DNA from 2 places in the Alterirhizorhabdus profundi genome. Region 2 is predicted to be linked to the other one. Evidence: riboswitches for the same ligand, from Rfam matches in the RefSeq annotation. Region 2 holds a riboswitch; the other holds the start of a gene.

Region 1 (3,962 bases), 470 kb from region 2:
CCGATGCGACCTGCTGGTCCTTCGCATCGAGATAGGTGTAGTTCGCGGTGAGCCGCAGCCCGGCGAGCGGCTGCGCCTGCACGTTCGCCTCGATGCCGCGCCGCCGGCTCCTGCCCGTGGCGTTGGCGGTGGAGGAGAGGAAGGTCGTGCTGTCGAACACCGAGACGATCTCGTCGCGCAGGCGGTTGCTGAACGCCGTTACCTCGGCCGAGAAAGCGGGGCGGACGAAGCGCACGCCGGCCTCGTAGCCGCGCGACGTCTCCGGCGTCAGGTTCGGGTTGCCGACGAAGCTGCCGGGGAAGAAGCCGTACAGATCGAAGAAGGTCGGCTGGGCGGTGCCCTCGCCGTAGGTGCCGACGAGCGACAGCCCGTCCGCCACCGTCAGGATGGCGCTGGCGCGCACCGTCGTCTGGTTGGCGAAGCGGTTATAGTCGTCGTGCCGCACGGCGACGTCGGTGGCGAGGAGCCGGCCCCAGGCGGCGCGCCACTCCCCGACATAGGCGGTGCGGCCGCGCGTGCGGCGCTGGTCGGTCGCGCCGAAATACTGGTCGTCGGAGGCGCGGAACGTTTCGTCCTCGCGCTCCACCGCGGCGATCAGCGTGTGGGCGGTGGTGCCGATGTCGAGCCGGTGGACGAGCTGGCCGCCGACGCGGAAGCGATCGCCGCGCGTGCGGTTCAGCGGCGTGTCGCCGTTGCGGTTGCGGTTCTCGCTGCTCAGGTACATGCCGTCCGCCGTGACGCTCCACGGCGCATCGGGGCCGAGGCCCAGCGTGGCCCAGCCGCGCACGGCGCCCGTCTCGGTGCGGGCGGCGTCGGCGGTGTCGGCGCGCTGGAAGGTGACGGGATCGGTCCCGTCGAACTGGTTGTCATGCTCGATATAGCGGCCGACGATGCCGATCTCGCCGTCGCCGCCGGCGGGGCGGGCGACCGCCTTGACGCTGGCCGTCTTCGTCTCGAACCCGTCGCGATCGCCCCGGCCGCCGCCGAGCGCGTCGATGCCGTCGCCCTTCAGCCACGATGCGGTGGCGGAGACCCCGGCGCTCTCGCCGCCGGTGACGAGGCTGGCGGCGCCGCGGCGGAAATCGCGGCTGCCATATTCGCCGGTGGCGGTGGCGCGCAGGGTGCCGAGCGGATCGGGCGTCTCCATCGCGATCACGCCGCCGAGCGCCTCCGAGCCCCACAGCGCCGACTGCGGGCCGCGCACCACCTCGATGCGGCCGAGGCCGTCGGCGGAGAAGGTCTCGAAGCGGGCCTCGTTGCCGGCGGCGGGATCGTTGAAGGCAATGCCGTCGATGAACACCAGCGTGTGGTTCGCCTCGGCGCCGCGGATGCGGACCTGCGTCTGCGCGCCGGGCGAGCCGGTGGTGGCGACCGACACGCCCGGCGCGAGGCGCAGCAGATCGAGCGCGTAGGGGCTGCCCAGCGCCTCGATCCGCGCCTGATCGATCACGGTGACGGTGGCCGGCGCCTCCGCCTGGGTGACGGGCACCAGCGCGGCGCTGACGACGATGTCGGGCGCAGTGGTTGACGCGGCGGGCGCGGCCGCGGCTGCGGCCAGGATGAAGGCGATGGTCATGAAATCCCCCTTGACGACTGCACCTGTCGTCTCGGAGGATCGGGGCGGATCCGGCCCGCACCTTTCCACGCGCTTGCGGCTGGACCCGGCCGGGCGCGGACGACGGCGAAGGCAGGTTCCAGACTCCCCGCCCCGATCGGGCGGATCACTGTTGCGGGCACAGCGCCGGATCTTCCCCGGCTTCCCTTTTCACCGCCCCCGGGCCTTGCTGGCCGGGCGGCACCTTCGCTGGCCGCGCCGCTAGAGGCTGGCGGGCCTGCTTGTCAAGCAGGCGGCTTGCCTGTAGAGGCGCGCCTTCGCATCCGGGCTGGTCGGAAACCAGCCCTCAGCCGGAGGCCTTTTCGTGAAGAAGAACATCCACCCCGACTATCACATGGTCAACATCCAGATGACCGACGGCACCGTGTTCCAGACCCGCACCGTGTGGGGCAAGGAAGGCGACACGCTGCAGCTGGACATCGACCCAACCGTGCATCCGGCGTGGACCGGCGGCAAGGGCACGATGCTGGACGCCGGCGGCCAGGTGGCCCGCTTCAACAAGCGTTTCGGCGGCCTCACGCTCGGCAAGAAGTAAGCGCGGCGGCGCCCCTTGCCGGGGCGCCACCCTCAGCGGCGCAGCGCCTGCACCATGCCGGCGGCGATCGAAAGCGCGATCTCGGCCGGGCCGAGCGCGCCGATGGCGATGCCGGCAGGCCCGTCTATGCGCCCCAAGGCCGCCTCGTCGAAGCCGGCGGCGGCCAGCCGCTCCAGCCGCTTGGCGTGGCTGCGCCTGGAGCCGAGCGCCGCGATGTAGCCGGCGGGCGATCGCAGCGCCGCGACCAGCGCCGGATCGTCTATCTTCGGATCGTGGCTGAGCGTGACCACCGCCGTCGCTGCGTCGGGGCGGAGGGCGGCGACCGCCTCGTCCGGCCAGCGCCCGTCAAGCGGGACGCCGGGGAAACGCTCCTCGGTGCGGAAGCGGTCGCGCGGATCGATGATGGTCGCGGCGACATCCAGCCCGCGGGCGAAGCCGGCGAGCGGCAGGGCGATCTGCACCGCCCCCACGATCAGCAGGCGGCGCGGCGGCAGATAGGCGTTGACGAAGCGGTCCGCGCCCGCCGCATCGCCCTCCCGGCTGGTGCCGCCGGCCAGATCGGTGGTGATGGCGAGCGGGGTGCCGGCCGCCCGCGCGGCGGCGATGCGATCGAACAGCGCCGGGGCGAAGCCCGCCTCGCTCACCGGCTGCACGATCACCGCGATCTCGCCGCCGCAGGGCAGGCTCACCGACCAGGCGGTCTCCTCGGCCACGTCGAAGGTCAGCCGGCGCAGCCGCCCGTCGGCGATCGTCTCGGCGGCGGCGGCCAGCACCTCGCCCTCCACGCAGCCGCCGGAGACCGACCCCTCGAAACGGCCGTCCGCCGCCACCAGCATGTGGCTGCCGCGCGGGCGCGGGGCCGAACCCCAGGTGGAGGCGACGGTGGCCAGCGCCATGGGCATCGGTGCCCAGGCGCGGGCGGCGGCGACGAGCCGGTCGAGCTCGCCGGTCATTTCAGGGGTGTGTTCAGGGTTCGTCATCATGGCCTTGTCCGTCGCGATCGTCGCCTCGCCCGCCGCCGAACGCGCGAACGAGGCATAGGGACAGTTGGGGTCTGCGCCACGCTTCCGCCACTGTTGCCTCCTAGCGGCGGAATACCATGTCCGGAGTGTTGCTGATGAACGGGAATGAGGACGATGTCGCCTCGCTGGCGACGGTGGTGGTGCGGGCCGCCGATCTCGGCATCAAGGCGGGCGAGATCGCGACCGCCTCCGGTTTCGTCATCGCCGCGCGCCTCAGCCTGATCGGTGCCGCCTTCACCAACCCGCTGGATGCGAACTATCGCGAGATGGGCCGGATGATGCCGGAGAAGCTGTTCGCCCTCTCTTACTCCGGCATCGCCCTGATCGAGCAGATGGGCGCCTTCCAGCGCGATCTGGCGGCGCAGGCGATGGACATCGTCCACCTGATGATGGGCGGCGTGCCCAGCGCCGCGCGGCTGCGCGGGATGGCGGAGGATGCCGGGCGGCGTGGATCGCGCGCGATGATGTGGCCGGTGCTGACGGGCGAGGCGACGATGACGCCGGTGCATCGCACCGTCACCTCCAACGCGCGACGGCTGCGCAACGCGCGCCGTGCCGCCTGACCTCAGGCGGGATAGGACGCGCCTGCGAAATAGAGCCCGTCCGGCGGCGCGTTGAGCCCCAGCGCGGCGCGATCGCGGGCATCGCGCGCGGCGACCAGATCCTTAGCCGACCAGCGCCCGCGCCCAACGAGGACGAGGCAGCCGACCATCGAGCGCACCTGATGGTGCAAGAAGGAGCGGGCGGCGGCGTGGACCGCGATGCCGTCTCCGTCCCGGACCACGTCCAG
Region 2 (3,962 bases):
GAGGAGTCCGCGGGTCGCCGGCGTCGTGAAGCTGCCGGTAATGACCAGGTCCGGCTCCTGTCGGACCACCTCCTCGGCCAAACCGTGGTTGATGCCGACGCGGAGCGCCTGCCGGTACATCAGCGAGCCGCCGGCATCGCGGGCGAGCCACGTGACCGAGGCGATGCGCGCGGGCGGCAGCAGCGCCAGGACGATCTGATCGGTGCACTGGTTCATCGACATCACGCGCATCGGCCGGGCCGTCGCGGCCGCGCGGGCCGCGCCGCCGATCGGGATCGGCAGCGCGGTTGCGATCAGTCCGGCAAGGAGGACCGACGCGCGCATCAGAGGCGGACGCGCACGCCGCCATAGGCCGCGCGGCCCGGCGTTGCGAAGGTGAAGACCTCCTGATAATCCCTGTCGAACAGGTTCTCCACCCGACCGAACAGCTGGAGGGTCCGGCTGATGTCGTACGTCGCGTTGAGGTTCACCAGGGTGAAAGCTCTCAGGTCGACCAGCAGGCGCTGAAATCTCGAGTTGAACGCATAGTCGCGCTGCCTGCCATTGTACCGCACCGTCAGCGTCGCGGTGAACGGCGTGGCTTCAGGCGCGTAGCTCAGGTTGAAGCTGGCTATGCTCCTCGGACGCCGCACGGCCTGCGTCTCGACCGGAACGGCGGCCTGGAAGCCGCCGCCCGCCGGCGCGGGCGCGACGAGCGCCGCGACGACCTGCGGAGCCTTGAGGTAGGTGTAGCTGGCGTCGACCCGCCAGTCGCCGATCCGCGCGTTGGCATACGCCTCTACCCCTCGCTGCCTGGCGACCACGTCGTTGTTGATGCTGGTCGAGATGAACTGCCCGTTCGCGACCGTCCCGACCGTCTGGATCTGATCGAAGAAGCGGCTGCGGAAATAGGTCGCGCCGAACCGCAGGCCGCCATCCAGCAGCGACTGCTCGACGCCGGCCTCCCAGCCGCGCGACCGCTCCGGGCTTAGGGCGGGGTTGCCGATATACTGGCCGGTGGAATAGCCGAACAGCTCGCCCATCGTCGGCGCCTTCACGCCGTTGCCATAGGCGGCGTGGACCCGCGTGCCGGTGTCGAACAGGTAGCTTCCGTTGACGCGAACCGTGGTCGCGTCGCCGAACCGGTCATTGTCGTCGATCCGCGCCGATGCGCCGAGCGCGAGGCGATCGTCGACCGTCACATCATATTGGGCGACGAAGCCGATCGTATCGATGCGGTTGGTGCCGGTGAAGGCGAAGCCGCTCGGATCGATGTTGCGCGATTCCTCGCGTTCGGCGTCCACCGCGAAGGTGAAGCGGTTCCTCACCCGCTCGCTGCCGAAGCGCACCGTATTCTCGAAAGAGCCGCGATAGCGGCGCCCGCGATCGCCATAGCTGTAGCCGGACGCGTCGTAGGCGTCGCGGTTGGCATCGGTGATCTGGCCCGACAACGCCGTCGTGAGGGCATCGTCGAACAGGTTGAGTTCGGCGCGCACCAGCCCGTAGAGCGCCTTGTTGCGGTAGTCGGAGCCCGGCGTGTCGATCACCGTCTGCACCGGATAGCCGAGCACCCGCGGCGAGGACGCGTCGATGCCCTGGTCGTTGAGATCGGCTTTCGTGTAGCTGTAGCGGGCGACGGCGGTGATCTTGAGGTTGGGCGCCGGCGACCAGTTCAGCTTGGCCGATGTTCCGAGATTGTCGGAACCCAGGTCGCGGCTTCCGGCCGGTGCGGTGGCGTAGCCATCGGTCGTCAGATAGGTGCCGGACACGGCATAGTCGAGATCGTCGCCGACCGTTCCGGCAACCCGGCCTGCCGTCGAGAAGGTGCCGAAGGAGCCGCCTTCCGCCCGCGCGGTGATGCCGGGCGCCTCGCGCCCCGACAGGGTGGTGTAGGTGATGACGCCGCCGATCGCGTCGGAGCCGTAGAGCGAGCTCTGCTGCCCGCGCAGCACCTCGACGCGGGCATTCTCGTCGGCGATCAGGTTCCCGAAGTCATATTCGCCATAATAGGGATCGCTGGCCTTGATGCCGTCGATGAAGACGAGGACGTGATTGCCCTCAGAGCCGCGGATGCGGATCTGGGTGAGGCCGCCGACCGCGCCGGTGCGGTTGACCGCCACGCCCGGCACGTCGCGCAGGATGTCCGACAGAATGCGGGTCTGCCGGCTCTCCAGCGCCTGGCTGTCGAGGACCGTGACGGACGATCCGATGAGGTTGGCGGGAACGGCGTCGCCGGATCGCGACGCGGTCACGACGATCGTGTCGTCGGCCGCGCCGGTATCGCCCGTGGCGGCGGCCGATTGAGCAAACGCCGGCGTTGCCGCCAGAAGTGCGGTGAGGGAAACGAAAATCCTGATCATCGAACAGCCCTGCGCGCCTGAGCGACATCTCGGGCGGGGCCTGCCGTCATCGTATTGTGCCGGCGATGGCCGGCGCACGAACGAACGGTCGGCACGCGACGACGGACGGGCGCGTGTCGCCCGCTGTCGCGTGACCGTGCGGCCCCAGCCGCATGGTTCGTCGCTCAGACGGAGAGAGACCGTGCCTTGGCCATTCCCTGGACCACGGCAAAGAGCGACCGGTGCGCTGGCAGGTCTCCTGGCTCGCGGGTCGTCGCTCGGTTCACGGCCTTCCCGGGTCTCGCATGACTTAGCGTCCGACCCAGTGACTGTCCGTCATCCATCGGGATGGCGGACGATGTGCACCTCACTCACCGCTCACAGTTGCAGGGACAGCTTCGGATTCGGGCGGGTCGCCCCGTCCACACCGAATTCCCGTTTTAAGTCCTTTCGGACACCAGCGCGATCTTGAACCCGGCGGAGGCCGCCGGGCTCGACCGGAGCTCATAGAGAGCTTTGCCCGTCAGGCCAATCCCTCATCGCGCCGCGATGAGGGCGGTGCCTGGACGCACCCGCGCCGCGCCCGGCCACGCTTGCTCTGGGTGGACCGGCGGCTAGGAAAGCGCCTTCGCCTGCGCGAAGCGGACGAGGCTGCCGAAGCTCTCCAGCAGCTCGCCGTCCACCTCGTCATCCTCGATCACGATGCCCAGGCGATCCTCCAGCTCGGTCAGCAGGCCGGCGACCGCCATCGAATCGAGCTCGGGCAGCGAGCCGAACAGCGGCGTCGTCGCGGTCAAAGCATCGGCGCGGGCGCCGAGCCCCAGCACGTCGCGCAGCACCGCGCGGACCGCCGCCTCAACCGCCGCCGCGTCGCCCCGTGTCGCCATGCCCGATCCTCTTCGCCCCCGCCCAAGACGTGCGGACCTAGCGACTCGGCGGCGGATCGACAAGCCGGGCCACGCCGGCCGTTTACCGGGCGGTTCCACCTTGTCGGGCAAGAGGCTATCGGTGCCGATGAGGAGACGACGACGCGTGCCCGATCCCGACCAGTCATCCTGGCCAGCCGAGCGCCCGGCCGCCGGCCGCGTGCCGGCCGATCCCGCGCCGCGCCCGCTCGATCATCTGGCGCTGCGCGGCGCACGCGATGCGCCGGCGCTGGTCGACCGGACCGGCATCCTCGATCATGCCGGGCTGGATCGCGCCGTCGGCACGGTGGCGGCGGGGCTGCTGGGGCGCAGGCTGGCGTCGGGCGACCGCGTCGCCTCGTGGCTCAACAAGACGCGGCTCGCCTGCGTCCTGCCGCTCGCCTGCGCACGCGCGGGTCTCGTCCACGTGCCGGTCAACCCGCTGCTGAAGCGGGCGCAGGTCGCGCATATCCTGGCCGATAGCGGCGCGGCGCTGCTGATCGCCGGCGCCGGCCGCGCGACCACGCTGGAGGCGGGCGATCGGCCGGCCGGCACCGCCCTGCTGATCGAGGAGGACACGGCCGACCTGCTCGACCCGCCGGGCGGCGGCGATCCGCTGCCGCCATCCGCCGCTGCGGCCGACGCGATCGCCGCGATCCTCTACACGTCCGGTTCCACCGGCCGGCCGAAGGGGGTGGTGCTGAGCCACGCGAACCTGTGGCTCGGCGCGATCGCGGTC

Evidence for each region. Region 2 has a riboswitch for cobalamin ahead of GNT64_RS03305 (TonB-dependent receptor). Riboswitches for the same ligand answer to the same signal wherever they lie in the genome.
Region 1: another riboswitch for cobalamin. It lies ahead of GNT64_RS05575 (TonB-dependent receptor plug domain-containing protein); the one in region 2 lies ahead of GNT64_RS03305 (TonB-dependent receptor).

What each region holds. Positions count from the first base shown of each region.
Region 1 covers NZ_CP046535.1:1,185,723-1,189,684, forward strand. Annotated here, with positions in the region: gene GNT64_RS05575 (TonB-dependent receptor plug domain-containing protein) at 1-1,576, opposite strand, end outside; cobalamin riboswitch at 1,670-1,818, opposite strand; gene rpmE (50S ribosomal protein L31) at 1,920-2,150, shown strand; gene GNT64_RS05585 (XdhC family protein) at 2,183-3,103, opposite strand; gene GNT64_RS05590 (hypothetical protein) at 3,268-3,735, shown strand; partial or broken gene truA (tRNA pseudouridine(38-40) synthase TruA) at 3,718-3,962, opposite strand, start outside.
Region 2 covers NZ_CP046535.1:720,109-724,070, forward strand. Annotated here, with positions in the region: gene GNT64_RS03300 (ABC transporter substrate-binding protein) at 1-324, opposite strand, end outside; gene GNT64_RS03305 (TonB-dependent receptor) at 324-2,339, opposite strand; cobalamin riboswitch at 2,551-2,795, opposite strand; gene GNT64_RS03310 (acyl carrier protein) at 2,933-3,205, opposite strand; gene GNT64_RS03315 (acyl-CoA ligase (AMP-forming), exosortase A system-associated) at 3,333-3,962, shown strand, end outside.